Regions from separate parts of the Methylobacterium sp. Leaf111 genome, predicted to be linked through region 1. Evidence: predicted binding sites of a transcription regulator. Region 1 holds the regulator's gene; the other holds the start of a gene.
The links. Region 1 encodes LexA, which represses DNA repair genes until DNA is damaged. Its sites were predicted from a motif close to TGTTCNNNNTGTGTTCNG; they were not measured.

Region 1 (15,641 bases):
GGCGGGCGCCTCGGACGGGTCGCGGTCGCGCCAGCGGCCGTCGTAGCGCAGGGGCCGCCCCTCTGCGCGGGCCGCCTCGCGCATCGCCGTCAGTTCGTCGGGCGTCGCGTAGCAGCGATAGGCGTGGCCGGAGGCCAGCAGGCTCTCGGCGGCTTCGCGGTGACGGGCGGCGCGGGCGTATTGGTAGATGACGTCCCCGTCCCAATCGAGCCCGAGCCAGCGCATGCCGTCCAGGATCGCGTCGATGGCGCCCTGCGTCGAGCGTTCGCGATCGGTGTCCTCGATGCGCAGCAGCATGCGGCCGCCGAAGCGGCGGGCATAGAGCCAGTTGAACAGGGCCGTGCGAGCCCCGCCGATGTGAAGGTAGCCCGTGGGCGAGGGCGCGAAACGCGTGACGACGGCTGACGACATCAATCTGGACTTGAATGGCTCGTGATTCGGGCGGGAAGCGGATCGACCGGCCCGGAACCGCGCGTGTAGCATGCGCGCGGGCACGCGTTAAGGAATCGTCCTGTTCCCAGGATCGCAGGGCGCATCGCCGGCTCCCGGTCACGGGCGCAACCCGGGAGGTCTCGCAATGGCGCAGGCGCGTGCGGCGGCGGCGATGGGGCGCATCACGCGCCACCTCGCCGCGCGTCGCCCGGGCGCCGGGCCGATCCGCGACTGGTTCCGGGCGGGATGGACCCGCGAGATCGAGCAGCGCCGTCTTTTCGCCTGGCTCGCCGTCGCGTTCGGATGCGGCATCCTCGCGTTCTTCCTCGGTACGCAGGGGACGCCGTCGCTCCTGGCGCCGCTCGCGGCCGCCGCCTTGCTCGCCGCGACGACGCCCCTCCTCGTGGCGCGCCCGTTCGGCCTGGCCCTGGTGCTCGCCGCCGTCGCCGCCCTCCTGGGCTTCGCGGCGGCCGCCGCGCGGGTCCGCTCGGTCGACGGGCCGATCCTCGCCCGCACCACGATCGGTCCGCTGGTGGGCACCATCGAAGGGCTGGACGAGCGGGAGGAGGGGGCGCGCCTGATCCTCCGCGTCGAGAGCTTCGGCACCCTCGGCGCCGAGGTCCGCCCGGTCCGGGTGCGGGTCTCCTACCGCAAGGCGAATACCCTGAAGCCGGGCGACCGCATCGCCGCGACCGCGCGCCTGCTTCCGCCGCCGGAAGCCGCCCGCCCCGGAGGCTACGACTTCGCCCGGGATGCCTTCTTCCGTGAGATCGGCGCGGTGGGCTCCCTCGTCGGCAAGGTCGACCTGCGGCCGCCGGCCGAGAGCGCGGACTGGCAGATCCGTCTCGCGGCCGCCGTCGACGCGGCCCGCAACGCCCTGACGCGCCGCATCACCGACGCCAACGGCGGACAGGCCGGGGCGGTGGCGGCGGCCCTGGTGACGGGCAAGCGCGGCCTGATCAGCCCCGAGACCAACGACATCCTGCGCGCCGCCGGCATCTACCACGTCGTCTCGATCTCGGGCCTTCACATGGTCCTGGCGGCCGGCGTGGTGTTCTGGCTCGTGCGGGCGCTCCTGGCCCTCGTTCCGTTCGCGGCGCTGCACTGGCCGATCAAGAAGATCGCCGCTGCCGTCGCCATGGTGAGCGTGACGGCCTACTGCGTCTTCTCCGGCTGGGACATCGCAGCCGAGCGCTCGCTGATCATGACCCTCGTGATGCTCGGCGCGATCCTGGTCGACCGCCCGGCGCTCAGCATGCGAAACCTGGCCCTCGCCGCCCTGATCGCCCTGGCCCGCGAGCCGGACGGCCTCCTCGGCCCGAGCTTCCAGATGTCGTTCGCGGCGGTGGCCGGCCTGATCGCCTGCGCGCCGCTGATCGCCGGACGCGGGCGGCAGCGCGACGGTGCCGGCCTGCTCCCCCGGATCTTCGCCCTGGCGTCCGCGGCGGTCCTGGGCACCCTGGCCACGACGCTCGTGGCCCAGATCGCCACCGCGCCCTTCGCCACCTACCACTTCCAGACGGTGCAGCCCTTCGGGCTGGTGGGCAATGCGCTCACCCTGCCGCTGGTCTCCCTGGCGGTGATGCCGTCAGCGGTTCTGGGCATCCTCGCCTATCCGTTCGCGCTGGATCAGCCGGTCTGGTGGGCCATGGGCCTGGCGGTGCGGGGGATGCTGACCATCTCGACCTGGATCGCGGGCTTCGGCAACGCCGTCGTCGTGGTCCCGGCCTTCGGCACGGGGGCCCTCGGCCTCCTGGCCGCTGCCCTGATCGTCCTGACGCTCCCGGCCTCGTCGCTGCGCTGGCTCGGCCTCATTCCGGCAGCGATCGGCATCGCCTGTGCGGCTGCCCCGGATCGCTACGACATCTACGTCGATCGGGAGGGGGCGGGCGCCGCCATCCGCCAGCGCAACGGGCGGCTCGCCACCCTTGGCCGGCCGCCCCCCTTCGTGCTCGCGCAATGGCTCAAGGCCGATGGAGACGACCGACGGGTGCAGGACGTAACGGGGTTCGAGGGCGCGCGCTGCGATCGCCTGGGCTGTACCCTGACCACACCCGACGGCCGCGTGCTCGCCCTGACCACCGACAAGGGTGCCCTCGGAGAGGACTGCGCCAGGGCCGACATCCTGATCACCCGGCAATCCGCGCCCGGGGGCTGCGCCGCATCGATCGTCATCGACCGGGATTTCCTGGAATCGCACGGTGCGACCGCGATTCACCTCACCCGCGATGGGCCGTCCCTCGCCTCCGCGAAGCATCCCGGGGATGTCGTGCCCTGGCGTGCGACGCCTCTGCGCAAGCCGGTGGACCCGCCGGGAACGTCCTTGCCATCTTCGACACCGCCGGCGTCGGTCTTACCGGAAATCCCCGATCGCACCCGCGATCCGTCGGATCCGTCCGGCGATGAACCGGACGGGGACCCCCTTCAGTAGCGGCGCACCAGACTGACGAGACGTCCCTGGATCTGCACCCGATCCGGCCCGAGGACCCGCGTCTCGTAGGCCGGATTCGCCGCTTCCAGGGCGATGGACGATCCACGCCGGCGCAGGCGCTTCAGGGTCGCCTCCTCGTCGTCGATGAGGGCCACGATGATGTCGCCCGTATTGGCGGTGTCCTGCTTGCGGATGACCACCAGGTCGCCGTCGAGGATCCCGGCATCGACCATCGAATCGCCGCGCACCTCCAGGGCGTAATGCTCGCCGCCGGCCAGGAAATCCGGCGACATCGTCACCGAATGGCTCTGTTCCTGGATGGCCGAGATGGGCGTACCGGCCGCGATCCGACCCATCACCGGGATGGTCACGGCCCGACCGCTCTCGTCGGTGGCCTGCGTGGTCGGCAGTCGGGACACCGATGCGCCGGCCGGCAAGCCCTTGCCCTTGCCCTTGCCGCCTTCGACCACGCTCGGCGTGAAGCGGCGAACCTCGGAGGCCGGAGCGGCGCGCGGGGCGCCCGCATTCCCCCCGAGGCTCTCCGGCATCCGGATCACCTCGATGGCCCGCGCCCTGTTGGGCAGCCGGCGCAGGAAGCCGCGCTCCTCCAGGGCCGTGATCAGGCGGTGAATGCCCGACTTCGACTTCAGGTCGAGGGCATCCTTCATCTCGTCGAACGACGGGGGAACGCCGCTCTCGCGCATCCGAAGCTGGATGAACTGGAGCAGGTCCAGCTGCTTACGCGTCAACATGCGGGACACTCTTCGTTAGCGCCACGGATCGCGGCGGGTGGCACTAGAAACAAACCACGAACACGTTAAACGTTCCGTAAGTGTTCTGCAAGGGTTCCCATCTCAAGCCTCTCGGGCCCGATCCGTTCGATCCCCTCGGCAAGGGCGGATCCGGGCGTCGCCCGAGCGCCACGCCGGCCTGCCGCTGCGGCCATCGCTGCGACCGAGTGGTGCCCCGATCCGACGAACGAGTTGGACGGCCGGCGTCTAGACCGGTCGGCAGGGCGCCCGGGCGCAGCGCCCTCGGGTCGATGGCCCGGCGACGATCGGTTCTCTGCCGTCCTCTGCCGGCGTCGCCGACGTCGCCGACGGCGGGTCTTCAGCTAGCGCTGCCCGGTGCGCCCTGCCTTGGGCCGGTCACCCGAACCGTTGCCGCCCGTCTCGGTGGGATTGCGGGGATCCTGCCAGAAGGTATCGAACAGGCGCTGCATCGCGCGGGCGTTCTCCTGCTGCACCTCCAGGCCCGTCTGGAACATCTGCTGCATCACGTCGAAGGGCGCTTCCGTGGCCGACCTGTCCGGCCCGGCGGACTCCGGCCGGGGCGAAGCCGCGAGCCACGTCGACGCCGCACGCGGCCGTGCCTGGGGCGAGGGCGTCGCGGGCTTCGGGGCCTTGGCGCCGGAGTTCAGGAACGCCTGCATCATCTCCGACCAGGCATTGGGCGGGAAGCCGAAGGGGTTCGCCTCGGCGCGCGGGACCGGCGCCGCGGCAGGCGCTTGGTTGATCATGACGTGGACGATCCCCGCCACCACCATGCCGGCCATGATCGGCAGCATCTGCTTCAAGGCCGGCATCGCCACGCCGCTGACGGCAGCGGCCTGCTGCAGAACGGCCTGACTCAGATGGGGCGAGCCGAAGAGTTGCTGGACCAGCATGTCCATCTGCGGCGTCGCGCTCGACGCCTTCGGCGCGGCGGGGCCGACGAGATTGAAGAGGTGGGCGAAGCCGGTCGGATCCTGGGCGACGTTCCGCTGCAGCCCCATCGTGAGGGCCGGAAGCAGGGCTTCCATCGCGCGCAGGCTCTGCTCCGGCGACAAACCGAACTGCCGTCCGAAACCCTGCGCGTTGGGGCCCGCCTGCGCCTGAAGGATGTCGAACAGATTGAACATGGCGGCCTCGCGGACGAACTGCGGCTTTCCCGGTCATCGACCCGGGCGCGCCGCGCGAATTCTGTCGCATCCGGTCGGTACTGACCAGCCCGGGCGCCTCACGACGGCCCGATTCCCCGTCGACGGGGGCCCGTATCAACCCGTTTCTTGCCCCGGACCCGCGATGCGCTTCCCTTCGCCCCTGATCGAGGCGCGCCTGGTGCGTCGCTACAACCGCTTTCTCGCCGACCTGCAGCTTGCCGACGGGTCCGTGATCACGGCCCATTGCCCCAACCCGGGGGCGATGCTGGGACTTGCGGTGCCGGGCGCGCGGGCCCTGTTGTCCGACGTCCGGAGCCCGACGCGCAAGCTCCCCTTTTCCTGGGAACTGGTGGAGGCGGATCTGCCCGGCGGCCGGCAATGGGTCGGCATCAACACGATGCGGCCGAACGCCCTGGTGGCGGAGGCCTTCGCCGCCGGCGGCCTGCCGTGCCTCGCCGGCTACACGGGCCTGCGCCCCGAAGTCCGCTACGCCCGGGCCAGCCGGGTCGACTTCCTCGCCACCGGGGAGGGGATGCCGCCCTGCCATGTCGAGGTGAAGAACTGTCACCTGATGCGCAGCCCCGGCCTCGCGGAATTTCCCGATTGCGTCGCCGCCCGCAGCGCCCGCCACATGACGGACCTCGCGGCCGTCGTCGAGGCCGGGGGCCGTGCCATGGTCATCATCGTGGTGCAGATGTGGGCGGATCGCTTCGATGCCGCGCGGGACCTCGATCCTGCCTTCGACCGGGCGCTTCAGGCCGCTCGGGCGGCCGGCGTCGCCGTCCACGCCCATCGCTGCCGCATCGACCCGGTCGGCATCGCCGTGGCCGACGCCATCCCGGTGCTGTAGGGCGCGCGTCCCAGAAGAACCGCGCGGGCCCGTCAGTCGGCCCGCTCGAAGATCAGGTTGAGGCGGGTGCGAGCGATCCGGCGATAGCCGTGCTGCTCGAGCAAGGCGGGCAGGTCGATCTGCCACTGGTCGGTGCCGTTCTCGACGATGAGCAGCCGCGGGTGGAGGCTCGCGGGGGCGGCCCGCAGGAAGGGTTCGAGGATCAGGTCCTCGGCGCCCTCGACGTCGAGCTTCATGGCGTCGATGCGCGCGATGCCCTCGCCGAGGGCGAGATCGAGCAGGGGCACGGCCGGCACACGAATCTGCGCGCCCTCGTTCGTCCCGACGATCTTCAGGCTCGATTCCCCCCGGTTGCGGGGATCCACGAACAGGGTGAGTTCCCCCGCCTTGTCGGCGACCGCGCAGGCCACCGCCTTGACCGTTCCAAACGGATTCTGAGCGATGTTGTAGGTCAGGCGGTCGAACACGTCCGGCTGCGGCTCGACGGCCAGGATCCGGGCGCGCGGCCCCGCGAAGGCCGCCACGAACAGCGCGTAGGCACCGATATTCGCGCCGATATCCAGGAAGGTGCAGCCGGGCTGAAGCTTCGCCCGGAGAAGTGCGCGCTCCTCCGGATCGAAGAACTGCGGCGTGAAGAGCACCTTCTTCTCGCAGTTGTTGTTGTAGGGGTAGAGCCGCATGCGGGCGCCGTAGCGTTCGACGTCCAGAGGGGCGCCGCGCAGCAGCCCGATCGCCACGCGGCGCAGGAACAGGGCGAGGCGTCGCCCGGCCCAGCTCGCGTAGGAGATCCGGCCCGTCTGCCGAGCGATGCGCGCGACGAGGCCTGTGGGAGCGTAAGTGCCGTAGGGCTGCGTGTCTTTCATCGTGCGTGCTGATGCCAGCGCACGGACGCGGCGGCAAGCGACGCCGCCGCGGGAGGATGGAAAGGTCCCGGACATTCCGGGCCGATCAGCCCGCAGCGCCCCCTCCGGGCGAATGCGGTCGGCCGCAGATCAGACCTGACCGTCGCGCCACTTCGGAAGCAGAGGACAATCGTCGAGACCGAATCTGGTGCTCAGACCTGTTCCATTGCGGCAACACCACGAACGAAACCCAGTTCGAGCGGCCTCAATTGCCCGAAAAATAGGCGTCTGCACAAAGGATAGCTTTGCCGTAAACGGGAACCTTTGAGAACGTCGCCGTAACGCAGATCCTCCCGCAGAGTTCCCATCGCCATGCAGCGCTCGCTTCTCGCCCTTTCCGCCGTCCTGCTGTCCTCGGTCTGCGCCTTCGCGGCCGACATGCCGGCGAAGGTGCTGGCGGTCCCTGCCCCGCCCGCGCCGTGCAAGGCCGAGATCACCTTCCCGGCCTATGGCGGCGTCATCAAGCAGAACCCGAACCCGTCCTGCCTGACACTCGGCGCCTTCGGCGACGTCTATGTCGGCGGTGCGGTCACCGGCTACTTCTACACCCAGCCCAACCAGTACACGTTCTCGCCCGCTCCGCTGCCGAGTGACCGGGCCGGCCGCGTGGACGTCTCGAACCTGATGGGCTTCATCCAGAAGGCCGACGGCCCGTTCCAGTTCTACGCCGCCTTCGGCGCCTACTCGATCCCCGGCCTCGGCCTGCCGATCTACGGCACCTTCGACCAGACGGACCTGCTGTATTCCCCGGCGCCGATCGTGTTCGGAAAGTACGTGATCAACGACAACTGGTCGATCCAGGGCGGTCGGATGCCGACCCTGATCGGCTCCGAGCTGCCGTTCACCTTCCAGAACCTGAACATCTCCCGCGGCCTCCTCTTCGGCCAGGAGAACGTGATCAACCAGGGTGTGCAGGTGAACTACTCGGATGGTCCGTGGGCGGCCTCGTTCGCCGCGACCGACGGCTTCTATTCCGGCGAGATCAACTGGGTCACGGGTGCGATCACCTACAAGATCGACCCCGCCAACACGGTGGGCATCAACGGCGGCACGCACTTCTCCAGCTACACCAATTTCGACTTCGCGGACCCGTTCGGTCGTCGCGGCCTTCGCTTCCAGTACGCCACGCCCGTCTCGCTGCAGAACAGCAGCATCATCAGTGCCAACTACACCTATGCGGACGGTCCCTGGATCGTGACGCCGTACGTCCAGTACACCAACGTGGAGCAGAACGCCGTCCTCGGCCTCGCCGGTGCCGAAACTATCGGCGGCGCCCTCCTCGCCAGCTACGCCTTCACGGACAACTTCGCCCTCGCGGGCCGCGTGGAGTACATCAGCCAGAGCGGCAATCGCAACAATCCGTTCGGTCAGACCTCGGTGCTCTACGGCGCCGGCAGCTCGGCCTTCTCCTTCACCGTGACCCCGACCTTCACCTTCGATCGCTACTTCGTCCGTGGCGAGTTCTCGACCGTGCAGCTCTACGACATCACGCCCGGCCTCGGCTTCGGCCGCAGCGGCCTGAAGACCTCGCAGGAGCGCTACATGCTGGAGACCGGCATCACCTTCTGATCCGATCGGACGATCCGGTTCGGCGAAACGCGGCGGCAGGGCAACCTGCCGCCGCTTTCATGTGCGCCCATGCGCCACCGGTGGGCTTCCGTCCGCGCGCCCGACGGTTCAAGGAGGCGGGACCATGCCCCGATCGATAAGGCCCGAGCCCATGCAGCGCTTCGATTCCGACGGTGTTTCCCTCGCCTACATCGACGTCCCCGCCGTCGGCGGGTCGGGCGACCCGGTCCTGCTGATCCACGGCTTCGCCTCGAACCATGCGGTGAACTGGGTCAACACGCTCTGGGTCCGGGCCCTGACCCAGGCCGGCTACCGCACCATCGCCCTCGACAACCGGGGGCACGGCGAGAGCCAGAAGCTCTACGATCCGGAGGTCTACGGCGCGGACCTCATGGCCCAGGACGCGCGCCGCCTCCTCGACCATCTCGGGATCCCCAAAGCCGATGTCATGGGCTACTCGATGGGCGCGCGCATCGCCGCGTTCCTGGCCCTCGATGCGCCGGAGCGCGTCCGTTCGCTGCTGCTCGGCGGTCTCGGCCTGCATCTGATCGAAGGCAAGGGCCTGCCGGACGGGATCGCCGAGGCCTTGGAGGCGGAGCCCGGCGCACCGGCCCCGAACCCGACGGCCGCCGCGTTCCGCACCTTCGCCGAGCAGACGAAGAGCGACCTGCGGGCCCTGGCCGCGTGTATGCGCGGCTCGCGCCAGACCCTGTCGCGCGCCGAAGTCGCCGAGATCTCGTCACCGACCCTGGTGACGACCGGCACCCTCGACACCGTCTCGGGCTCGGGTCCGGCGCTGGCGGCGCTGTTTCCGAACGGCACCGCCGTCGAACTTCCGAACCGCGACCACAGCACGGCCGTGGGCGACCGCGGTCACCGCACGGGCGTAATCGATTTCCTGGCCCAGCGGCCCTGAGAGGGCACCACCGCGCCTCAGGTCTTCAGGCGGTAGCCGGTCCGGAAGATCCAGGTCACGCCGGCGAGGCACAGGATCAGGAAGATCAACGCCATGGTGAGGCTGACGCCGACGCCGACATCCGAGGTGCCGAAGAAGGACCAGCGGAAGCCGCTGATCAGGTAGACCACCGGGTTGGCGAGGCTCACCGCACGCCAGAATGGCGGCAGCATCTCGATGGCGTAGAAGCTGCCGCCGAGGAAGGTCAGCGGCGTCACGATGAGGAGGGGCACCAGCTGCAGCTTCTCGAAGCCGTCGGCCCAGAGGCCGATCAGGAAGCCGAACAGGCTGAAGGTGACCGCCGTCAGGAGCAGGAACAGCACCATCACGAAGGGATGTTCGATCCGCAGGGGCACGAACAGGGCGGCGGTGGCCAGGATGATGAGGCCGATGAGGATCGATTTCGAAGCCGCCGCGCCGACATAGCCGAGCACGATCTCGAGCGGCGAGACGGGCGCCGAGAGGATCTCGTAGATCGTGCCGGCGAAGCGCGGGAAGTAGATGCCGAACGAAGCATTGGCGATGCTCTGCGTCAGGAGCGAGAGCATCATCAGGCCGGGCACGATGAAGGCGCCGTAGGCGACCCCGTCCACCGAGGCGACCCGCGAGCCGATGGCCGCTCCGAAGACCACGAAGTAGAGCGAGGTGGCGATGACCGGCGCCACGATGCTCTGCAGCGCCGTGCGCCAGAAGCGCGCCATCTCGAAGCCGTAGATGGCGCGGACCGCGTACCAGTTCATGCGCGTTCCTTCACGAGGTCGACGAAGATCTCCTCCAGCGAGGACTGGCTGGTCTGGAGGTCGCGGAAGCGGATGCCGGCGGCGGCGAGGTCGGCCAGCAGCGCCGTGATGCCGGTGCGCTCGCCCTTCGTGTCGTAGGTGTAGACCAGATCCTGTCCGCCCGGCTTGAGGGTGAGATCGTGCCGCGCCAGGGCCGGGGGCAGGGCGGCGAGCGGCTCCTGCAGGTTCAGGGTCATTTGCTTCTTGCCCAGCTTGCGCATCAGCTCGGCCTTCTCCTCCACCAGGATGATCTGGCCCTTGCGGATCACGCCGATGCGGTCGGCCATCTCCTCGGCCTCGTCGATGTAGTGCGTGGTGAGGATGATGGTGACGCCCGTGTCGCGCAGAGAGCGCACCAAGCGCCACATGTCGCGGCGCAGTTCCACGTCGACGCCGGCGGTGGGTTCGTCGAGGAAGAGAATGCGCGGCTCATGGCTCAGGGCCTTGGCGATGAGCACCCGCCGCTTCATCCCGCCCGACAGGGTCATGATCCGCGCGTCGCGCTTCTCCCACAGGGAGAGGTCGCGCAGGACCCGCTCGATATGCGCCGGATCCGGCTTGAGGCCGTAGAGCCCGCGGCTGAAGCTCGTCGTCGCCCAAACCGTCTCGAAGGCGTCGGTGGTGAGCTCCTGCGGCACGAGGCCGATCATGCGGCGGGCCTGGCGATAGTCCCGGGCGATGTCGTGCCCACCCGCGAGGATGCGGCCGGCGCTCGCCGTGACGATGCCGCATACGATGCTGATCAGCGTCGTCTTGCCGGCCCCGTTCGGACCGAGAAGCGCGAAGATCTCGCCCTCGGCGATGTCGAGGTTGATGCCGTCGAGGGCTTTGAGGCCTGAGGCGTAGACCTTGGACAGGTTCTGGATCGCAATGATCGGCTGCATCGAAACTCCGCTGCGGCGTGGCGCCGGCGCGATCGGGGCGGCCTTCTAGCACGCCGCCGGCGTGGGACGGCGCCGAAAACGAAAAAGCCGCCTCGCGGCGGCTTTCCCTGGTGTCGCAGAGGGAAGGATCAAGCCCGCAGGCGGGTCCGAACCTCGCCGAGGCTCTGGCGGACGAGGCCTTCGGCCGTCTCACCCTGCATGCGCTCGCGCAGGATGACCTCCGAAACCTTCACCGCGGCGTCGGCAGCGGCGGCCCGAACCTGGGCGGTCGCCTGGACCTCGGCCTGCGCGATCTTGGTCTCGGCCGACTTGGTACGACGGGCGATGAAGTCGTTCAGGCGGGCATGGCCCTCGTCGGCGATCCGCTGGGCCTCCTCGCGGGCGGACGCCACGATGGCCTCGGCCTCGCGCTCGGCCTCGGCGCGGCGCTTCTTGTAATCGGCGAGGACGCCGGCGGCCTCCTCACGCAGGCGACGCGCCTCGTCGAGTTCGTGGCGGACGCGCCTGGCCCTGCCGTCCAGCCCCTTGGTGATCTGGTTGAAGCCACCGACCTTCCAGACCACGGCCATGAACAGGACGAAGGCGACTGCGACCCAGAATTCGGCTTCCAACAACATGCTCGTCGTCCCAACTCGATGGTGTCCGGCGGTCCGGCGGGGTCTTCGCCCCTCGGGTCCTGCCGGTCAGGTATGGTTTGGCGTCCGCCTCAGTGCGGGAAGGAGACGCTGTCGAGGGCCTTGGCGAGGGCGGCCTCGTCGGGGCTGCGGCCCGTCAGGCGCTCGACGATGGCCGAGGCCGTCTCGCCGGCGATGCCGCGAACGTTGCCCATGGCCTCGGCGGTGCGGGTGCGAAGCGTCGCCTCGGAGGCGGCGATGCGGGCGTTCAGCTCGGCCTCGAGCGCCTTCCGCTTGGTCTCGGCTTCCTGCGAGAGGGCCGTGCGGGTCTCGAGGGCGATGGCCTGCGCCTTGGCCTGCGCATCGCTCAGGGATTTCTCGTAGGCGGCTCCGGCGGCATCCGCCTCGGCCTTCAGGCGCTGCGCCTCGTCGAGATCGCCCGACAGACGCACGGCGCGGTCGTGCAGGATGGCCTGGATGCGCGGCAGCGCGATCTTGTCCATCAGGTAGTAAAGCAGCCCGAAGGCGAGGGCGAGCCAGATGAGCTGGGACGCGAAGGTGTGGCTCTCGAAGGGCGGGAAACCGCCGCCATGTTCGGCGGCCGGCGTCGCGACGAAGCCTTCATGCGTTGCGGTCGAATGGGCCGGCTGAGCCATGACGTCCTTCGCGTAAATTCAAGGAGTGGGGACCGGACGCCTCCGCCATCCCTGCGGGAGGCGGCGTCCGGTCCGGTATCGGTTCGAGATCCGTGACGAGCGTGTCTTAGACGGCGAACAGGAGCAGCAGCGCGACGAGCAGCGAGAAGATGCCGAGCGCTTCCGTGAGGGCGAAGCCGAGGAGCAGGTTGCCGCGCTGGCCGTCGGCGGCCGAAGGGTTGCGGAGCGCACCGGCGTAGAACTGGCCGAAGAGGTTGCCGAGGCCGATGGCGGCGCCCGCCATCCCGAGACAGGCGAGGCCGGCACCGATGTACTTGGCAGCTAAGGGATCCATCAAATTGCTCCTGGTGTCCGTGTCGTCGTTGCGTGGAGAGAAATCCGGCCGCGATCGCGAACCGGGGACGGAAGGGGGTGTCCCGGCCCTCGGCCGGGATGACCCGGCTCAGTGGCCGGGATGCAGGGCGTCGCTGAGATAGATCGAGGCGAGCGTCGCGAAGACGTAGGCCTGCAGACCGGCGACGAGGAACTCGAGAGCCGTGACGGCGACGCTGAGGGCCAGGGGCAGCGGCGAGATGGCCCCCCAAGCGCCGGCGGCGAGCAGCGCCGGGACGAAGCCCGCGAAGATCTTGAGCGCGATGTGACCGGCCAGCACGTTGGCGAAGAGACGAACCGCGAGGCTGATCGGACGCGAGATGAAGGACACGATCTCGATCGCGACGATCATCGGCAGGAGCCAGCCGGGCACGCCCGACGGAACGAACACCTTCAGGAACTTCGTGCCGTGGGCCATGAAGCCGTACACGATGACGGTGCCGATCACGAGGAAGGCCAGCGCGAAGGTGACGATGATGTGGCTGGTCACCGCGAAGGCGTAGGGGATCATGCCGAGCATGTTCAGCACGAGCACGAACATGAAGAGCGAGAAGATCAGCGGCATGAAGCGCTCGGAGCCGTGACCGGCGGATTGGCGCAGGGTCGAGCCGATGAACTCGTAGAAGATCTCGGCCATGGACTGCATGCGGCCCGGCACCACCGAGCGGCGGGCGGTGGCCACGACGGTGATCAGCGCGATGATCCCGACGGCGGCGAACATGTAGAGCGCGGACTGGGTGAACGCGATCTCCTGGTTGCCGATATGACCGAAGGAGACCAGCGGCTTGAGCTCGAACTGGTGGATCGGATCCATCTTTACGGCCATTGCCGCTCCCGCCCTTCTGACTCTCGGCCGGCCAGACGGCCCGCCACCACCGGTGCCGCGCGAGCGGCATGATTTCAATTCGGTTCGCCGCGTGCGCGGCGCTTCCCCGAGAACCGCTAGCGGTCCTCTTCCTTGGTCGGCACCTTGGGAAGAGACCCCGAGGCGCGCATGACGTTGTAGACGCCGGTGACGAACCCCAGCATCAGCAGGACGATCAGTCCCCAGGGTTTCGTCCCGAGGTAATGATCGAACATCCAACCGAGAATGCCCCCGGCGAGGACGCCCGCGATGAACTCGGTCGAGAGCCGCATCGCCTGGCCGAGAGGAGAGGGCCCGGCCGAAGGACCGGGACGCGTCGAATGACCGGGAGGGGCACTCGGCCGCTTCCGCTCAATCTGCGTCTCAAGACGTTTGAGCCTCTGAGAGAGGTCCGCGTCCAGTGCTTTCTTCCGCCCGTCCCCGCCTTCGTCCGCAGTTTCGTTGCCGCTCACGGCGAGAACTCACATTGGCGAGAGCGGAGGGAACCGGCGGAACGCCTCCTTCAAGCGGGGCGCACCATAGTTTCGCCCACCTTGGGTGTCAAGGCGCCCTCGACCTTACGTAAGATATTGTCGCACCACGAGAAATCGCGGTTTTGCCGATCCGCCCCCCGGTGTTCTCGCACCGGGCCAACGACAGCGGGCGAGGCCCTCGCCGCGACGGACCCGCTTCGGGGATCTCACGCGCCCAGGAGGGGCTTGATCACCTTCTCCATGCCCTCGATGGTCATCTCGCCCTTGAAGCGCTCGCCGTTGATGAAGAACGTTGGGGTCGAATCGACCTTGAAGGTGTCCATGCCCTTCTGCTTCACTGCGTTGACGGCGCCGTAGAGCTTCTGGTCCTTCAGGCAGGCCTCGAACTTCTCCTTCGAGAAGCCGGCCTGGCGCAGCATCTGCTCCATGGCATCCACCGGCGATTGCGGCTTCTGGACGTAGGCCCAGGCCTGCTGCTGGTCGAAGAGCAGGTCTGTGATGGGATAGTACTTCGCATCGCCGTCGCAGCGGGCCAGCATGAAGGCCGCCGTCGCCAGCGGGTCGAGGGGGAACTCGCGGAGGGTGAAGCGCACCTTGCCGGTGTCGATGTAGCGCTCCTTGAGGGCCGGCCAGGTGTTCCTGTGGAAGGCGGCGCAGTGCGAGCAGGTCATCGAGGCATACTCGATGATCGTCACCTTGGCGTCCTTCGGGCCGAGCCAGACGTCACCGAGCGGACCGGGCTCCATTAGGGTCGACAGGTTCGCGTCCTCCGCCGCGGCCGGGAGGGTGAACCGGGGCAGGAGGATCGCCGCGCCGACGGCAAGGCCGGTGGCTTTCAGGGCATCGCGTCGGGTGATCATGATCGGGAGGGCTCCGGTCGCGGACCTAATCTTCTCGTCAGCGATGCGGTAGAATCCTGCAGGCGTCCTGACAAGGCTGCGCGGCGCGCCTAGCGCTTGTGTGTTGTCGCCACCACCGCCGTTCCGAGGCGGTCGAGGGCGTCTCGCAGGGCGTCGTACTCGATCGCCTGGACCGCAAGCGCCACTTCGCCGCGGCGGACGGGATCCACCACCGGCGGCGCGGGGCGACGCCCGATCCGGTCGACCCGTCCCTGGCGCATCACGATCTTGCCGACGCAGGCCCAGCCGTAATGGGCATTGATGCGCTGGATCACCACCGGCGCGAGGTGCTGCAATTCGAGGGCGAACACGCCTTCGACCCGGACCACGAGGGTGCCGGGATCGGGGCGCCCCTCCTCCTCGCGCCGACGCCGGCGCGGCCATTCGAGCTTCGAGGGCTGGCAGTACCGCGCGAGCCGCTCCCCGACGATCTCGGGCCAGGCGGCCAGAATGTCGGTGGAGGCGAACCCTTGCGCCGCGAAGGCGGGGCCGATGCAGCCCTCCAGCAGCTCGGCGAGGGGTTTGACACGCGCCATGCGCAGGGTTTCCGTAGTGTCCGACCGGGACGAGATCGAGGCTCCGATATCGCCCGCAATGGTTAGCATGCCGTTCCGTCCGGCCGAAGCGGGGCGCCGCCCCCCCCGCCCGACGACACGTTCAGGCAGGTCGGCCCTGGAGAAGTCGGCCTTGGACGCACCCGGCCGGCGGTCTATGGACGGGCTTCCCCCTCACGCGCCGGTGCCCGTGTCCCACACCCCAGTTCCAGCCCCCGAGGCCGCGGATCTCCTGACCTGGTACGACCGGCACCGCCGCGTCCTGCCCTGGCGGGCGCTGCCGGGCGAGACGCCCGATCCGTACCGGGTCTGGCTCTCGGAGGTGATGCTGCAGCAGACCACGATCGCGGCCGTCAAACCCTATTTCGCGAAGTTCCTGGCGCGCTTCCCCACCGTCGACGACCTTGCGGCGGCGCCCGAGGAGGCGGTGATGTCGGCCTGGGCCGGGCTCGGGTACTACTCCCGGGCCCGCAACCTGCACGCCT
Region 2 (15,641 bases), on a different contig from region 1:
AAGTTCACCGACCCCGTGGAGAGCGAGGCCATGTCGGGACGATGCGACAGGGACAGGCCCCGGCTCGCCGGGTCGCGCCCCCGCCCGCCCGTGGAGAACTGGACCACAATACCCGGGCAGGCCCGGCGCAAGCCTTCCTGGACGGCGGCAAAGCGATCGGGATCCGAGGACGGCGTCTCGTCGTCGTTGCGCACATGGATATGCGCGAGGGTGGCCCCGGCGGCGTAGGCGGCCTGTGTCGAGGCGATCTGCTCCGCCACCGTGACCGGCAGCGCCGGGTTGTCGGATTTGCGGGGCACCGAGCCGGTGATCGCGACGGCGATGACGACGGGCTCGTTCATGAAACGTCCTCCTGTGCGGATGCGGCGATGGGCGCCCCTCCCCGCCCGGCATGGCCCGCGCGGGCGGAGACCGCAAGCGCACCGCGCCGAGCGCGACAGGACCCTTTCCGGGCCCGTCCACCCGCCTTAAGACTGGCGTCCATGCACGACACGATCCTGATCCTGAACGGCCCGAACCTCAACCTTCTCGGCCAGCGCGAACCCCACATCTACGGGCACGAGACGCTGGCGGATGTGGAAGCCCGGTGTCGAACCCTGGCCGCCGGCTTCGGCCTCGCGGTCGCCTGTCACCAGAGCAATGCCGAGCACCAGCTCATCGACTGGATCCAGGCCTACCGGGTGGGCTCGGCCGGGATCGTGATCAATCCGGGTGCCTACACGCACACCTCGATCGCGATCCTCGATGCCCTGAACGCCTGCGAGGTGCCGATCATCGAGTGCCACATCTCGAACGTGCATCGGCGCGAGGCCTTCCGCCAGCACTCCTACGTCTCACTCGCCGCGACCGCCGTGATGGCGGGCTTCGGCACCCATGGCTACGAACTCGCGGTTCGGCACATCGCCCACCTGCGCGGTGCCTCCTAGATTTCAGGCGGCCCGGGTCCGCAGCCGGGCCAGGCTGTTCCAGGCCGGTGCCAGGAGGAAGCTCGTCACCGGGATCAGGGCCGCGCCGACTACGAGACCGACGAGGCCGGAGCCCGCCGCGGTGACGAGCCACTCGACCGTCCCGGCGAGGGGACCGGCGACGCCCGCCGCCCCGGCCGCCACGGCGTGGATGGCGTGGCCGATCTGGGGCAGGCCGTAGCCCTCGAGGCCGTGTACCAGGATGCCGCCGCCGACCCAGATCATCGCGGCGGTGCCGACGATGGCCAGGATCTTGAGAAAGCCCGGCATGCCCTTGACCAGGGCGCGGCCGAGGCCGCGCACGAGGCTGCCGAAGGCCGAGCGCGACCCGTTGGCGGCCATCGCGACCCCGGCATCGTCCGCCTTCACGATCAGGGCGACGCCGCCATAGACCGCGACGGTGATCCCCACCGCCACCACGGCGAGGACCGCCGCGCGCATCCAGATCGAGCCCTCGGGCAGGGCCGCGAGGGTGATGGCCATGATCTCGGCCGAGAGGATGAAGTCCGTCTTGATCGCGCTGGAGACCTTCCGATCCTCCAGGGCCTGGGCATCGCCGGCCGCTTCGTCGCGCTTCGCCGCGTGGGCATGGGCCTTGTGCGGGAACAGCGCCTCGTAGACCTTCTCGGTGCCCTCGTAGCAGAGATAGGCCCCCCCGAGCATCAGCAGGGGCGTGATCGCCCAGGGCGCGAAGGCGCCGAGCGCCAGGGCGGCGGGCAGCAGGAACAGCAGCTTGTTGCGCAGGGAGCCCAGCGCGATGCGGCCGACGATGGGCAATTCGCGCTCGGCGGCGAAGCCCACCACGTAGCGGGGCGTCACGGCGGCATCGTCGATGACGACGCCGGCCGCCTTCACGCCGGCGCGGCCCGCCTGGGCGGCGACATCGTCGAGGGAGGCCGCCGCCACCTTGGCGAGACCCGCGACGTCATCGAGAAGCGCGATCAGTCCGATGCTCACGGGAACCCCTGCCTAGCCGGCCACAGTCCCCGCGCCGGATGGCGCGGCGAGCTTGGCCTTTACAGGAGACGAACGAGGCGGCGATTTGATCCCGGAGCCGCGCCGATGACCGTCGGGACCTGGCGTCCCGCGCGATCAACGACGCGGGGTCGACCCTAGAACGGAATGTCGTCGTCGAGGTCGAAGTTCGGCTTCGAGCCGCCGCCACCGCCACCCGAGGCGGGCCGGCGCTCGCCGCCGCCCGAGGGGCGACCGCCGCCGTAATCCCCGCCGCGGTCGCCGCCGCGTCCGCCACCACCGCCGCCGCCGCCGAAATCGCCGCCACGGCTGATCTGACCGCCGCTCTCCTCGTCCATGCCCATTTCACCGCCGCCACTGCGGCCGTCGAGAAGGGTCAGTTCGCCCCGGAAGCGCTGGAGCACCACCTCGGTGGTGTACTTCTCGACGCCGGACTGGTCCGCCCATTTGCGGGTCTGGAGCTGACCCTCGATGTAGACCTTCGAGCCCTTGCGCAGGTACTGCTCCGCCACGCGGGCGAGGTTCTCGTTGTAGATCACCACCGAGTGCCACTCGGTCTTCTCCTTGCGTTCGCCCGACATCTTGTCCTTCCAGGACTCCGATGTGGCGATGCGCAGGTTGACCACGGGATCACCGGAGGCGAGGCGCCGTGTCTCGGGGTCGCGCCCGAGATTGCCCACCAGGATCACCTTGTTCACGCTGCCGGCCATGCCGCTCTCTCCTACCGATCGATCTCACTGCGCGCTGCGGCCCCGAACGACCGGGTCGCCGCCCTGTCATGGGCCTCTCGGGCCCCGGCGGCAATCGCGGTCGGCGGGCTGTCCCCGAGACTCTCAGGGAATCGGGGGGATCTGTATGTTCTATTTTTGTTCTGTTTAGGGGGCAGGGCGCCTCGGAAGCGCGCCTTGCCCTTCGCTCAGCGGATGCGGACGATGAGCTTGCCGAAATTCCGACCCTGCAGCAGGCCCGCGAAGGCCTCCGGCGCGTTCTCCAGCCCGTCGACGATGTCCTCGCGATGGACCACGAGGCCGTCGCGCAGCCAGCCCCCGACTTCCTCCAGGAACGCCGTTTCCTGCGCGGCGAAGTCCCAGACGATGAAGCCCTGGAGGTGCAGGCGCTTCGACAGGATCGCGCGCATCAGCACCGGCACCCGGTCGGGGCCGGGCGGCAGCTCGGTGGCGTTGTAGCCCGAGACCAGGCCGCAGACCGGGATGCGGGCGAAGTTGTTCAGGAGCGGCAGCACCGCGTCGAACACCGCGCCGCCGACATTCTCGAAATAGACGTCGATGCCGTCGGGGCAGGCGGCGGCCAGCGCGTCGGGGAAGTTCTCGGCGCGGTGGTCGATGGCCGCGTCGAAGCCGAGGGTGTCGCGCAGGAAGGCGCATTTCTCGGGGCCGCCCGCGATGCCCACCGCCCGCGCGCCCCTGCGCTTGGCGATCTGCCCGACGAGGGAGCCCACCGGCCCGGTGGCCGCGGCCACCACCACGGTTTCGCCGGCCTTGGGCTTGCCGATGTTGAGGAGCCCCGTATAGGCCGTCATGCCGGGCATGCCGAGGATGCCCAGGGCGGTGGTGACGGGGGCGGCGTCCGGATCGAGGCGGCGCAGGCCACGGCCGTCGGAGACGGCGAAGTCCTGCCAGCCGCCGAAGCCCACCACCGTCTCGCCGACGCGGTAGTCGGGGTGCTGGGACTCGATCACCTCCGCAACGGTGGCGCCCACCATGGTATCGCCGATCGCCACCGGCTCGGCGTAGGATTTCGCCGCGCTCATGCGTCCGCGCATGTAGGGGTCGAGGGAGAGCCAGCGGTTGGCGAGCAGCACTTCGCCCGCCTTCGCCACCGGCATCCGCGCCTCCTCGAGCCGAAAATGCGAGGCGTTCGGCTCACCGTGCGGACGGGCGGCGAGGACGATGCGGCGATTCACGTGGGTCATGGGGCGGCTCCAGGGTTTTCGCGATGGGGTTCGCGAGAGGCGACGGGCGCGCCGTGGACGCGCCCGTCGGGAGATCTCCCGACAGATGGGACGGCGGCAGCCGATGACAATTCCGTGCAGGTCGGGCGACGGGTCCGGCGGCCCCTCCGCGCGTTGTCCCGGAACGGCGACGGGCACGGGAGACATCGGGATGGCGCGCGGATGGCGAACGATCGGGGCGATGCTGCTCGGCGTCACGGCGGCCCAGGCGGCGGAGAACCCGCTGGCGCGCGAGCGCTGGACGTCCCGGGTTCTGGTGATCTCCGCGCCCGAGCCCGGCGATCCCCGGGTCACGGCCCAGCGTGCCGCGCTCGAGACAGCCCGAGCCGGCATGATGGAGCGCGATCTCGTGATCCGCGAGGCGTTCGGCGACACGAGCGAGGCACGGCGCCTGCGGGCGGTCCTCGGGCTCCCCGCGGACGGGTTTCGCGTGGTGCTGGTGGGCAAGGACGGCGAGGCCAAGCGGACCGCGACGGCGCCGATCCCGGCGGACGCGCTGTTCGAGACCATCGACGCGATGCCGATGCGCCGGGAGGAGAGGCGTCGCTGAGGCGCGGACCAGCGGCCAACGAAAAGGGGCCGCACGCGGCGGCCCCTCGAAAAACGCCGATCAGGCGATCCGATCAGTAGCAGCGCTCGACCAGCACCCGGCGGTAGCCGTAGGGGGTCCAGCGCACGCGCGGGACCGTGTAGCAGCCGCCGCCGTAGCCGTAATCGTAGGCGCCGTAGCCCACCGGGGCGTAGCCGTAGCCGTAGCCCGGGCCGTAGCCTCCGTAGAGACCTCCCGCCGCCAGGCCGAGGCCGACGCCGAGACCCAGGCCGCCGAGCCCGTAGCCGTAGCCGCGCCCGTAGCCGCGCCCGTAATATCCGCCGCGGTAGCCACCGAAGCCACCGCGATAGCCGCCGAAGCCGCCGCGATAGCCGAAGCCGGCATGGCGGAAGCCGCCGCCGCCGAAGCCACCCCGGAATCCACCGCCACCGAAGCCGCCCCGGAAGCCGCCGCCTCCGAATCCGCCGCCGTGGAAGCCGCCACCGTGGAAACCGCCGCCACCGAACCCGCCGCGCGCTTCCGCGGTGGCGGGAATCATCGCGAGCGCGCCGATCATGGCCGCCGAGGCCAGAACAACTCGTTTCATCACATCGTCTCCGAAAGAAGCCGAAACGTCCCCTTGGACGCACAAACGCGGTGGCACCCGGAAGGGTTCATGCGCGTTTCGACTCTCCCGTCATCGTGAAGCGCGCCGAGCCCTGCCCGGCCCCGGTGGTCGCCCCGGACATCGGGCCGCCCTTGAAATCGCCCGGGGTTTCGGGCGAGGAAGCGGGGCCGGCCGCCACGATCCTCCGGCGGGCGCGGTCGAGGGGGATGCGGGTGACCATGGTGCAGGATGTCGTGCGGGCTCGCGTTCGGATACGCCGTTTCCCGGTCCCCGCCCTTCTGCGCGCCGCCCTCCTGAGCGCCGCCTGCCTCGCCCTCGGCGGTCCGGCCAGGGCCGCGCCGGCGGCCGCCCCTGTCCCGGCGCCCTGCCGGGCCGTCCAGGCGGAGGGCGAGGCCTACACCGTCTGCACGGTCGACCTGCGCCGCGAGCGGGTGCGGCTGTTCTGGCTCGGGGCCGATGGCCTGCCCTATTCCTCGCTCTCGACCCTGGCGGAGAAGCAGGGGGCGTCCCTGCGCTTTGCCATGAATGCCGGCATGTACGACAAGGGCCAGGCCCCGGTCGGGCTCTACATCGAGGACGGGCGCGAGCTGAAGGGCGTTTCCACCGCCAACGGGCCGGGCAACTTTCACCTGAAGCCGAACGGCATCTTCTGGGTGAAGGGCGAGCGTGCCGGCGTGATGGAGACGGGCCGCTACCTGCGCAGCGCCCCGAAGCCGGATTTCGCCACGCAGTCGGGGCCGATGCTCGTCGTGGACGGGCATATCCACCCCAAGATCTCCGCGGACGGCCCGAGCCAGAAGATCCGCAACGGGGTCGGGGTCCGCGACGACGGCCGCACCGCCGTGTTCGCGATCTCGGAGCGGCCGGTGAGCTTCGGCGCCTTCGCGCGCCTGTACAAGGACACCCTCGGCTGCCGCAACGCGCTCTTCCTCGACGGCAGCGTGTCGAGCCTCTACGCCCCGTCGATGAACCGCTCGGACCTCAGCCGCCCCCTCGGCCCGATGGTCGGGGCGGTGGCGCGCTGAGGGACCGCACAGACCCAATCCGTCCGATCCCTTCGGGATGGCGGATCGGGGCTTCGCTCGAGCGCCGCGCAGGCCTGCCGATCCGGGCGCCGCTTCGATCGAGCGGAGCCGATATCAGGCATCGTCCTCGCGGCCGAAGACCTCGCCCTCCTCCGCCAGCCGCGCATCGGCCTCGTCGCTGCGGAGGATCTGCAGGGCGCGGTACTGCTGGAGCAGGCCGCGCAGGCGGATGTTGGCCTCGGTGCAGTCGGCGGGCTCCGGGCTGTCCGCCCCGCAGCCCGCGATGGTCTCGGCCGTCTGCCGGTCCACGGCGGCGCGGTCGGCCGCGCTCAGGGCTTCGAGGTCGCCGAGGCCGAGTTCCAGCGCGATCAGCTCGGCGATCTCGCGCCGCTTCTCCTCGATCTCGGACATGTTCCCTCCGGGTCCGGTGCCGCCCCGTCTACAGAACGGTCAGCGCCGCCAGGTCGATCCAGGCTTGCCTCTCGTCGCCGTCGACGTCGCCGTCGACGAACCAGCGGCAGAGCGCCCGGTCCCCTTCCAGGGCCACCACCGTCATGGTGGCCTCGTTGTCCTCGGATGCGACGTAGTCGCCGACCTTGATCGCCACGGACTGCCTCTTCGCCTCGCTGCTGCTGAACCTGACGCGGGCTGGCCTGGGTCTCAGGCGCGCTTCGCGCAAGCCCGGGTCTCAGGCGCGTTTCGCGCGCTTGCCGAACGCCACGGACAGGCGGGCGCGTACGCCCTCCGGGATCTCCGTGCGGGACTCGATGCGGACGGACGGCATCTCGGCCCCGATGGTGCTGCGCGGGTCGAAAGCGAACTGCAGGTGGCGCAGGCCGAGTTCGAGCCGGGTGACGCCGTCCGACTGGGTCAGGTCCTCGCCGAAGACCTCGATCAGCGGCCCGTCGGGATCGCCCTTCTCGATTTGAATGATGAAGTAGCCCGCCGGCTCCTCCTCGTCGTCGGCCCCCGAGATCAGGGTGATGCCGTTCTCGATGTCGAGGCGGACTCGTTCCACCGCGAAGGTCGTGACGTCGTCGTCGTCCATGCTGCGTGATCTCTCGGGAAACGCCCGCTTCGGCGGGGTGACTGAAGGAAAGCGGTCGGGGCCTTTGAGGTTTCGCGGGGGCCCGCTCAGCGCTGTCCGTGCTGGGTATCGGTGAAGAGGTCCTTGAACTGGCGCGGCTGCGAACGCCAGTACTGCCGCGGCGCGCGCACCTGCGCGCCGAGTTCGGCCGCCGCGTGCCAGGGCCAGCGCGGGTTGTAGAGCAGGGCGCGCGCCAGGGAGACCGCGTCGGCCCGGCCCTCGGCCAGGATCGATTCCGCGTGGGCGGCCTCGGTGATGAGCCCAACCGCGATGGTGGTGAGGCCGGTCTCGGTCTTGATCCGCTCGGCGAACGGAACCTGGTAGCCGGCCGAGAGCGGGATCTTCTGCTGCGTGGAGAGGCCCCCGGTGGAGACGTGGATCGCGGCCGCACCCCGGCGCTTCAAGGCGTGGGCGAGTTCCACCGTCTCCTCAAGGGTCCAGCCCTCCTCGACCCAGTCGGTGGCCGAGACCCGCATCCAGACCGGCTTGCCCGCCGGCACGGCCTCCCGCACCGCCTCGAAGCATTCGAGCGGGAACCGCATCCGGTTGGCGAGGGGGCCGCCATACTGGTCGGTGCGCTGGTTGGAGAGCGGCGACAGGAACTGGTGCAGCAGGTAGCCGTGCGCCCCGTGAAGCTCGAAGCCTTCGATACCCAGGCGCAGGGCCCGGCGCGCGGTGGCGACGAAGCCGTCGCGGATGCGCTTCAGCCCTTCCGAATCGAGGGCGTGCGGCGCCACCTCGCCTTCCCCGTGCGCCAGGGCCGAGGGGGCTTCCGTGCGCCAGCCATCCGGTGCCTCGGGGTCGATCTGCGCGCCGCCGTCCCAGGGGGCGCGGCTGGAGGCCTTGCGGCCCGCATGGTTGATCTGGATGGCGATCGGCACCGGCGCGTAGCCTCGCACCGCGTCGAGGACGCGGCCCAGCGCCCGCTCGGTCTCGTCGGAATAGAGCCCGAGGTCGGTGGGCGAGATCCGGGCCTCCGGCGAGATCGCGGTCGCCTCCAGGGTGAGGAGCCCCGCCCCCGACATCGCCATCTGAGCGAGATGCATCAGGTGCCAGTCGCCGGCCTGGCCCGCATGGGCCGAGTACTGGCACATCGGAGCGACGATGATCCGGTTCTCGAGGGTGAGGTTGTCGAGGCGCAGGGGCTCGAACAGGCGGGCGGTCATGCGGGGCTCCGGCTTGGCTGCATCCCCGCATAGGTGGCGCGCCGGCGCGCGCTTGGCTACCCGCCCGCCCGACTACCCGGCCCCGATCCCCCGGTCCTTCAGGCTGGCGCCGATCTCGTCGAGCACGCCGGCATCGTCGATGGTCGGCGGGGTGGTCCAGGGCTCGCCGTCGGCGATGCGCTTCATGGTCCCGCGCAGGATCTTGCCCGAGCGGGTCTTGGGCAGCCGCTGCACGGTGAGCGCCAGCTTGAAGGCCGCGACGGGGCCGATCTGTGCGCGGACCAGGGCCACGAGCTCGCCCTCGATCGCCTGGGTCGGGCGCGCGACGCCCGATTTCAGCACGACGAAGCCGCAGGGCTGCTCGCCCTTCAGGGCGTCGCGGATGCCGATCACCGCGCATTCGGCCACGTCCGGGTGGCTCGCCAGTACCGCCTCCATGCCGCCGGTGGAGAGCCGGTGCCCGGCGACGTTGATGATGTCGTCGGTGCGGCCGAGCACCGTGACGTAGCCGTCGGCATCGACGATGCCGGCATCCGAGGTGTCGTACCAGCCCGGATACGTGGCGAGGTAGCTCGCGCGGAAGCGTGCCTCCGAGCCCCAGAGGGTCGGCAGACAGCCCGGCGGCAGGGGTAGCCGCAGGACGATGGTGCCCATCGTGCCGGCGGGCACCGGCTTGCCGGCCTCGTCCAGCACCGCGAGGTCGTAGCCCGGCATCGGCACGCCGGCGCTGCCGTGCTTGACCGGCAGCCGGCCGAGGCCGACGGGATTGCCCGCGATGGCCCAGCCGGTCTCGGTCTGCCACCAGTGGTCGATCACCGGGCGGCCGAGGGCGCGCTCGGCCCAGGCCACGGAATCGGGGTCGGCCCGCTCGCCGGCCAGGAACAGGGAGCGGAAGCCCGAGAGGTCGTAGGCGCCCACCCGCTCGGCGCGCGGGTCCTCCTTCTTGATCGCCCGCAGCGCCGTCGGGGCCGTGAACAGGCAGGCGGCGCCGGACTCCGAAACCACCCGCCAGAGGGCTCCGGCATCGGGCGTGCCCACCGGCTTGCCCTCGTACAGCACCGTGGTGCAGCCGTGCAGGAGGGGCGCGTAGACGATGTAGGAATGGCCCACCACCCAGCCGATGTCGGAGGCGCAGAAGTAGGTCTCGCCCGGCGCCACGGCGTAGAGGTTGGGCATCGACCAGGCCAGCGCCACGCAGTACCCGCCGGTGTCCCGCACCACGCCCTTGGGTTTTCCCGTCGTGCCGGAGGTGTAGAGGATGTAGAGCGGGTCGGTGGCCGCCACGTCCACGCAGGCCGCCCGCCGGCCGTCGGTCTCCGCCCGTGCCACCGTATCGGCCCAGTCGTGGTCGCGCCCCGGCACGAGGTCGGCCGCCGCCTGCGGGCGCTGCAGGATCAGGCAGGCCGCCGGCTTGTGCGCCGAGGCGGCGAGGGCGGCGTCGAGGAGCGGCTTGTAGGCGACGACGCGGCTCGGCTCGATGCCGCAGGAGGCGGCGAGCACCACCTTCGGTGCGGCGTCCTCGATGCGGATCGCCAGTTCGTTGGCGGCGAAGCCGCCGAAGACCACGGAATGGACGGCGCCGAGGCGGGCGCAGGCGAGCATGCCGAACAGGGCCTCGGGCACCATCGGCATGTAGATCACGACGCGGTCGCCCCGGCCGACCCCGAGGTCGCGGAGCACCCCGGCGAGCACGGCCACCGCATCGCGCAGGTCCGCGTAGGTGATTCGGCGCTGGGTGCCGGTGACGGGCGAATCGTACAGGATCGCGGCCTGGTCGCCGCGCCCGGCCGTGACGTGCCGGTCCACGGCGTTGTGGCAGGCGTTCAGGGTCGCGTCGGGAAACCAGCGGCCATAGGCGCCGAGCGTCGCGTCGAAGGCCCGGGTCGGCGGGCTCGCCCAGTCGATCGCCCGGGCCGCCTCGAGCCAGAAGGCCTCCGGGTCGGCCAGCGAGGCGGCGTGGGTCTCGGCATAGCGGCCGGGCCGCGGATTCGGGGCGTGGGGCGTGGCGTCCATGGCGTGTCCTCGCGGAACCGGTCGTGCTGCCGGTTTCTCGGCACTCTACCGGAATTTACGCCGCCGGACTGCTGCGCCATCCTGCCGAACGGATCGAGGCGCAGGCTTTTGCTTCCGCGCTTCGCGAGACGAAGCCGGCGGACTTGAAAACCGCCGCCCCGGGGACCGGCGGCGCGAAGCCGGTGGACACGAAAACCGCCGCCCTGGGGACCAGCGGCGCGAAGCCGGCGGACACGAAAACCGCCGCCCTGGGGACCAGCGGCGCGAAGACACCGGACACGAAAACCGCCGCCCTGGGGACCAGCGGCGGCGGCGAACGCTCGAGAGATGAGGCGGTGGGGGTGAGACGGCCGCTAATGCAGCTGGTCGGTTTCGCTTCGCAGGCGGTTCATCTCGTCCTTGAGGTGGAGCTTGCGTCTCTTGAGCTCTGCGATGCGCAGGTCGTTCGCCGAGGGTCGGATGGTGGCGTCGTGGATCTCCCGCTCGAGGGCTTCGTGCTTGCGGGCGAGCTGGGTCAGGTGCGTCTGCAGTGACATGAGCTGTGTCTCCTGTCTCGTTTCGACGGGGCCAGACTGGCATATGATCAGCCGGCTGTCGAAGCCTATCGACGGCTCGGCTTGACGGATGTTTGTGCAGGCGGATGGTTGTGCAGGAGGCGCGGCGGGTTCTTGCCCAGGCCGAGCGGCTGTCGCATGGTCTGCGGCGAAAGCGTCCCGGGGCATCAGGTGCGATGGCGGTCCAGTTCGATAACGATGCGTCGGTGGAACCCGCCGACGAGTTGGCGCGGCTGAAGCAGGAACACCGCGACCTCGACGGCGCGATCGATGCCCTCGAGGTCGGGGTGGTGGCCGACCAGCTGCAGATCCAGCGCCTGAAGAAGCGCAAGCTCTTCCTGCGCGACCGGATCTCGTATCTCGAGGACCAGATCACCCCCGACATCATCGCCTGACCGGGCCCCCGGCGGGCGGGTGTCCGGGCGGGTGCCGCCTTGCGGGCACGCCACCGCTTTTGTATTCGGCGTTCCCAAGGGCCGCGTCGCGTCGCACGGCCCGTCTTACCACCTGATCGCGAAGGGATCTGACGACCATGGCGGGAGCCTCCCCGGTCGCGATCATCATGGGCAGCCAGTCGGACTGGGCGACCATGCGGCATGCCGCCGAGACGCTGGATGCGCTCGGCGTCGCCCATGACGACCGCATCGTCTCGGCCCATCGCACGCCCGACCGCCTCGTCGCCTTCGCCAAGGGCGCCAAGGCCGAAGGATTCCAGGTGGTGATCGCGGGCGCCGGCGGCGCGGCCCACCTGCCGGGCATGACCGCGGCGATGACCCCCCTTCCCGTCCTCGGCGTGCCGGTGGAATCGAAGGCCTTGTCGGGACAGGACAGCCTGCTCTCCATCGTGCAGATGCCCGCCGGCATCCCGGTGGGCACCCTGGCGATCGGCCGGGCGGGCGCCGTCAACGCGGCGCTGCTCGCCGCCGCCATCCTCGCCCTCACCGATGCGGGCCTCGCCGCGCGTCTCGAAGCCTGGCGCGCCGCACAGACCGCGAGCGTCGCCGAAACCCCGCAGAGCGACCAGCCGTAAACTCCCATCTGCCGTGAACCGGAACCTGCCTTGAAAAGCGAATCGCCGTGACCGCCCTCCCCGACATCCGCCCCGGCGCGACCCTCGGCATCGTGGGCGGCGGCCAGCTCGGCCGCATGATCGCCCTCGCGGCCGCCGGTTACGGCCTGCGGGTCCACGTCTTCGCGCCCGATGCCGACAGCCCGGCCTTCGACGTCTCGGCCGAGGCCACCATCGCGGCCTACGACGACGTCGCGGCCCTGGCGCGCTTCGCAGCGAGCGTCGACGTGGTCACCTACGAGTTCGAGAACATCCCGGCGCAGGCCGCCGAGGCCCTGGCCGCGAAGGCGCCGTTGCACCCGAACGCCGCAGCACTCGCCACGACCCAGGACCGGCTGACCGAGAAGCGCTTCATCAACGACCTCGGCATCGAGACCGCGCCGTTCCGGGCCGTCGACACGGCCGAGGACCTGACCCGGGCGCTCGAAGAGATCGGCCGCCCGGCGGTGCTGAAGACCCGCCGCTTCGGCTATGACGGCAAGGGCCAGCGCATGATCCGGGCCGAGGGGCCGGTCGACGCCGCCGCCATCCTGGCCGAGTTCAACGGCGCGCCCTGCATCCTGGAAGGCTTCGTGCCGTTCGAGGCGGAGGTGTCGGTGGTGGCCGCCCGCGGCGCCGACGGGGCCTTCGCGGCCTACGACCCCTGCGCCAACGAGCACCGCGACCACATCCTCGCCGTCACCCGCGTGCCCGCCCCCGGCATCGCGCCGCAGACCGAGGCCGCCGCCATCGGCATCGCCCGCCGCATCGCCGAGGCGCTGGACTATGTCGGCGTGCTCGCCGTCGAGATGTTCCTAGTGCCCCAGGCGGACGGCCCGGCCCGGGTCGTGGTCAACGAGATCGCCCCGCGGGTCCACAATTCCGGCCACTGGACCATCGAGGGCGCGACGACCTCGCAGTTCGCCCAGCACGTCCGGGCGGTCTGCGGCTGGCCGCTCGGCGATTCGGCCCGGGTCGGCGGCATGGCGGTGGAGATGCACAACCTGATCGGCGGCGACGTGGACGACTGGGCCGCGATCCTCGCCCGGCCGGGGAGCCAGCTCCACCTCTACGGCAAGGGCGAGGCCCGGCCGGGCCGCAAGATGGGCCACGTCACCCAGTTGCTGCCGAAACCCTGAGACGCCGCCCGAACCGCGGCCCGATTGCGACACCCACCCGGCAACCGACGGTCCCGCCGGCCGTTTGGAGCCGTTTCGTGCAGGCGCGCGCGGCAAGCCATACCTTCGCCACATCCGACCGCTTGAGCGGAACCCGTCGCCGACTTTAAGCGCGCATTCACCGCGATGCGGGAGGGTGCGGGCGCAACCGGCCCCGTCCATGCGGGGCTCGGCACGGGACGCAATCGAATCGAGGGCGGCGTCGCGCGCGACGCCGGGGGGAGCGAGGACCATGACGGTTTTGAAGCTGCGGGCATCGAAGGCGGGGCTGATCGGAGCCACGGCGCTCGCGGCGGTCGCGCTGGCCGGTTGCGAGACCTATGGCGGCGGCGCCACCGCGACGCGCCAGTTCGCCGTGCTCGAATCCGACCAGACGGGCGCCACCACGGTCAACATCACCTCGCTCACCGACGTGATCCAGCGCAATCCCAACGACGCGGCGGCCTACGTCACCCGCGGCGCGGCCTATGCCCGGGCCGGCCAGTTCAACGACGCCATCGGGGACTTCACCAAGGCGGTGCAGATCGACCCGAATTCGGCCTCGGCCTACAACAACCGCGCGCTCGCCAACCGCCAGATCGGCCGCAACGACGCCGCGCTGCAGGACTTCTCGAAGTCGATCTCGGCCGATCCGAACTACGCCCCGGCCTATATCGGCCGCGCCAACGTGCTGCGCGCCCAGGGCGACCTCGAGGGCGCCACCACCGACCTCAACCAGGCGATCCGCCTCGCGCCGGAATCGGCCGAGGCCTACCACGCGCGCGGCCTCGTCCGGCAGAAACAGGGGCAGAACACCCAGGCCATCGCGGATTTCGACGCCGCCATCGACCGCAATCCCTTCGTGGCGGCGCCCTATGCGGCGCGCGGCCAGAGCCTGATCGCCACCAACCAGTACGACAAGGCGATCGAGGACTACAACGCGGCGCTCAACGTCAACAACAAGGACGCCACCTCCTGGGCCTATCGCGGCCTCGCCTACGAGAAGTCCAACCGCAGGAAGGAGGCGGTGGAGAGCTACCAGCGCGCCGCGCAGATCGAGCCCGGCAACCCGGTGGCCAAGCAGGGTCTCGGCCGCGTCCAGGGCGGCGTCGGCTCGCTGTTCAACTGACGGACCCCGCGCGGGGGTTCGTCCGCGCCTCCGCAGGCTTCGTGACCCCGCCGGCCGCTCAGTCCGGCGGCGCTCCGTCCCGCAGCGCGCGCAGGTGCGTCTCGAGCCCGGCCGCCAGAATGTCGTAGTCGCGCAGGTGCACGCCGTCCGGCGGCACCGCCCGGGTGGTCAGGCCCGGTGGACCGTCACGCAGGTCCGCGAAGGGGTCGAAGACCCGGCAGCCCTGCCGCGCGCACAGATCACGCAGGAGCGCCGTGTAGCCGGCCACCGCCGCCGGATCGCGCTCCGCCCCGGCCTCCGGCCCGATCGGCGGCACGGCCGCCACCAGCACCCGATCCGCATTCGCCGCCAGCCACGTCACGATGCGGCCCGTCGCCGCCGCGAACCCGCCCGCCATGCGCGCCGACAGGGGGTCGGCCCGCCGCAGGATGTCGTTCGTGCCGACGAACAGCACCGCGACTCCGGCCCGGACGGGGAAGGCCAGTCCGTCGATCGCGCCGGCATAGCGGCGGGCCGAGGTGCCGCCGATCCCGCCATTCACCACGTCCGGCCGCCGCGCCATGGCGGCTCCGAGAAGCTCGGCCTGCGAGTTGCCCGCCAGGAACACGAAGCCCGGCCGCGCCGCCGCGAGCGCCGCCCGGATCGCCGGCAGACGCGCGGCGAGGTGGGCCTCGGCGATCTGGCGATCGTGCCGAACCGCGTCCGGCGGCGCGAGGATCCCGCCGGCCCCCAGCCCCACAATTCCGAGCGCCGCCGCTCCGACGCCCCCGGCGAGCAGGCCGCGCCGGGTCCACGGCCCGGATCGCGGGCGGTCGTCGTCGGAGCCGCTCATCCGTTCCCCCGATGCCGGCCCCGGCTTTCGGGGCGTCCGGCATCAGCCCCGAAAGCCGGCCGTTGGGCAAGCCCGCTCAGGCGGCCTGGACGGTGGCGAGGAAGCCCGAGACCTCGGCGCTCAGCTGTTCGGACTGGCGCGCGAGTTCAGAGGCGGCGGCCAGGACCTGGGACGAGGCCGCCCCGGTCTCGCCGGCGGCCTGGGTCACGCTGCCGATGCTGACGGTCACCGACTGCGTGCCCTGGGCGGCCTGGGTCACGTTGCGGACGATCTCCTGGGTGGCCGCTCCCTGCTCCTCCATGGCCGCCGCGACGCCGACCGCGATGCTGCGCAGCTCGGCGATGGTCGCGCCGATGGTCCGGATCGACGTGACCGCCTGGCGGGTCTCGCCCTGGATCGTGGTGATCTGGTCCGAGATGGTCGCCGTGGCGCGCGCGGTCTGGGAGGCCAGCTCCTTGACCTCGCCCGCGACCACCGCGAACCCCCGGCCCGCCTCGCCGGCGCGGGCCGCCTCGATGGTGGCGTTGAGCGCCAGCAGGTTGGTCTGGGCCGCGATCCCCG

Region 2: the regulator LexA is predicted to act here: its motif matches at 2,797-2,814, upstream of ssb (single-stranded DNA-binding protein).

The regions. Positions count from the first base shown of each region.
Region 1 is NZ_LMNE01000024.1:12,975-28,615, reverse strand. It holds gene gltX (glutamate--tRNA ligase) at 1-411, opposite strand, end outside; gene ASF41_RS14490 (ComEC/Rec2 family competence protein) at 578-2,863, shown strand; gene lexA (transcriptional repressor LexA) at 2,857-3,615, opposite strand; gene ASF41_RS14480 (DUF937 domain-containing protein) at 3,978-4,763, opposite strand; gene sfsA (DNA/RNA nuclease SfsA) at 4,927-5,634, shown strand; gene ASF41_RS14470 (FkbM family methyltransferase) at 5,667-6,497, opposite strand; gene ASF41_RS14465 (outer membrane beta-barrel protein) at 6,843-8,105, shown strand; gene ASF41_RS14460 (alpha/beta fold hydrolase) at 8,257-9,021, shown strand; gene ASF41_RS14455 (ABC transporter permease) at 9,039-9,800, opposite strand; gene ASF41_RS14450 (ABC transporter ATP-binding protein) at 9,797-10,723, opposite strand; gene ASF41_RS14445 (ATP F0F1 synthase subunit B) at 10,852-11,337, opposite strand; gene ASF41_RS14440 (ATP synthase subunit B) at 11,430-11,993, opposite strand; gene ASF41_RS14435 (F0F1 ATP synthase subunit C) at 12,100-12,327, opposite strand; gene ASF41_RS14430 (F0F1 ATP synthase subunit A) at 12,436-13,191, opposite strand; gene ASF41_RS14425 (AtpZ/AtpI family protein) at 13,308-13,682, opposite strand; gene ASF41_RS14420 (thioredoxin domain-containing protein) at 13,910-14,563, opposite strand; gene ASF41_RS14415 (DUF721 domain-containing protein) at 14,653-15,138, opposite strand; gene mutY (A/G-specific adenine glycosylase) at 15,314-15,641, shown strand, end outside.
Region 2 is NZ_LMNE01000045.1:211,188-226,828, forward strand. It holds gene ASF41_RS17825 (3-keto-5-aminohexanoate cleavage protein) at 1-341, opposite strand, end outside; gene aroQ (type II 3-dehydroquinate dehydratase) at 483-926, shown strand; gene ASF41_RS17835 (DUF808 domain-containing protein) at 930-1,922, opposite strand; gene ssb (single-stranded DNA-binding protein) at 2,078-2,650, opposite strand; gene ASF41_RS17845 (NADP-dependent oxidoreductase) at 2,857-3,873, opposite strand; gene ASF41_RS17850 (DUF4174 domain-containing protein) at 4,064-4,462, shown strand; gene ASF41_RS17855 (hypothetical protein) at 4,536-5,048, opposite strand; gene ASF41_RS25145 (hypothetical protein) at 5,116-5,289, opposite strand; gene ASF41_RS17860 (phosphodiester glycosidase family protein) at 5,288-6,094, shown strand; gene ASF41_RS17865 (hypothetical protein) at 6,209-6,505, opposite strand; gene ASF41_RS25710 (hypothetical protein) at 6,534-6,701, opposite strand; gene ASF41_RS17870 (hypothetical protein) at 6,783-7,142, opposite strand; gene ASF41_RS17875 (NADH:flavin oxidoreductase/NADH oxidase) at 7,229-8,347, opposite strand; gene ASF41_RS17880 (propionyl-CoA synthetase) at 8,420-10,360, opposite strand; gene ASF41_RS17885 (YdcH family protein) at 10,714-10,896, opposite strand; gene ASF41_RS17890 (YdcH family protein) at 11,091-11,309, shown strand; gene purE (5-(carboxyamino)imidazole ribonucleotide mutase) at 11,447-11,944, shown strand; gene ASF41_RS17900 (5-(carboxyamino)imidazole ribonucleotide synthase) at 11,992-13,101, shown strand; gene ASF41_RS17905 (tetratricopeptide repeat protein) at 13,373-14,248, shown strand; gene ASF41_RS17910 (SGNH/GDSL hydrolase family protein) at 14,307-15,080, opposite strand; gene ASF41_RS17915 (methyl-accepting chemotaxis protein) at 15,157-15,641, opposite strand, start outside.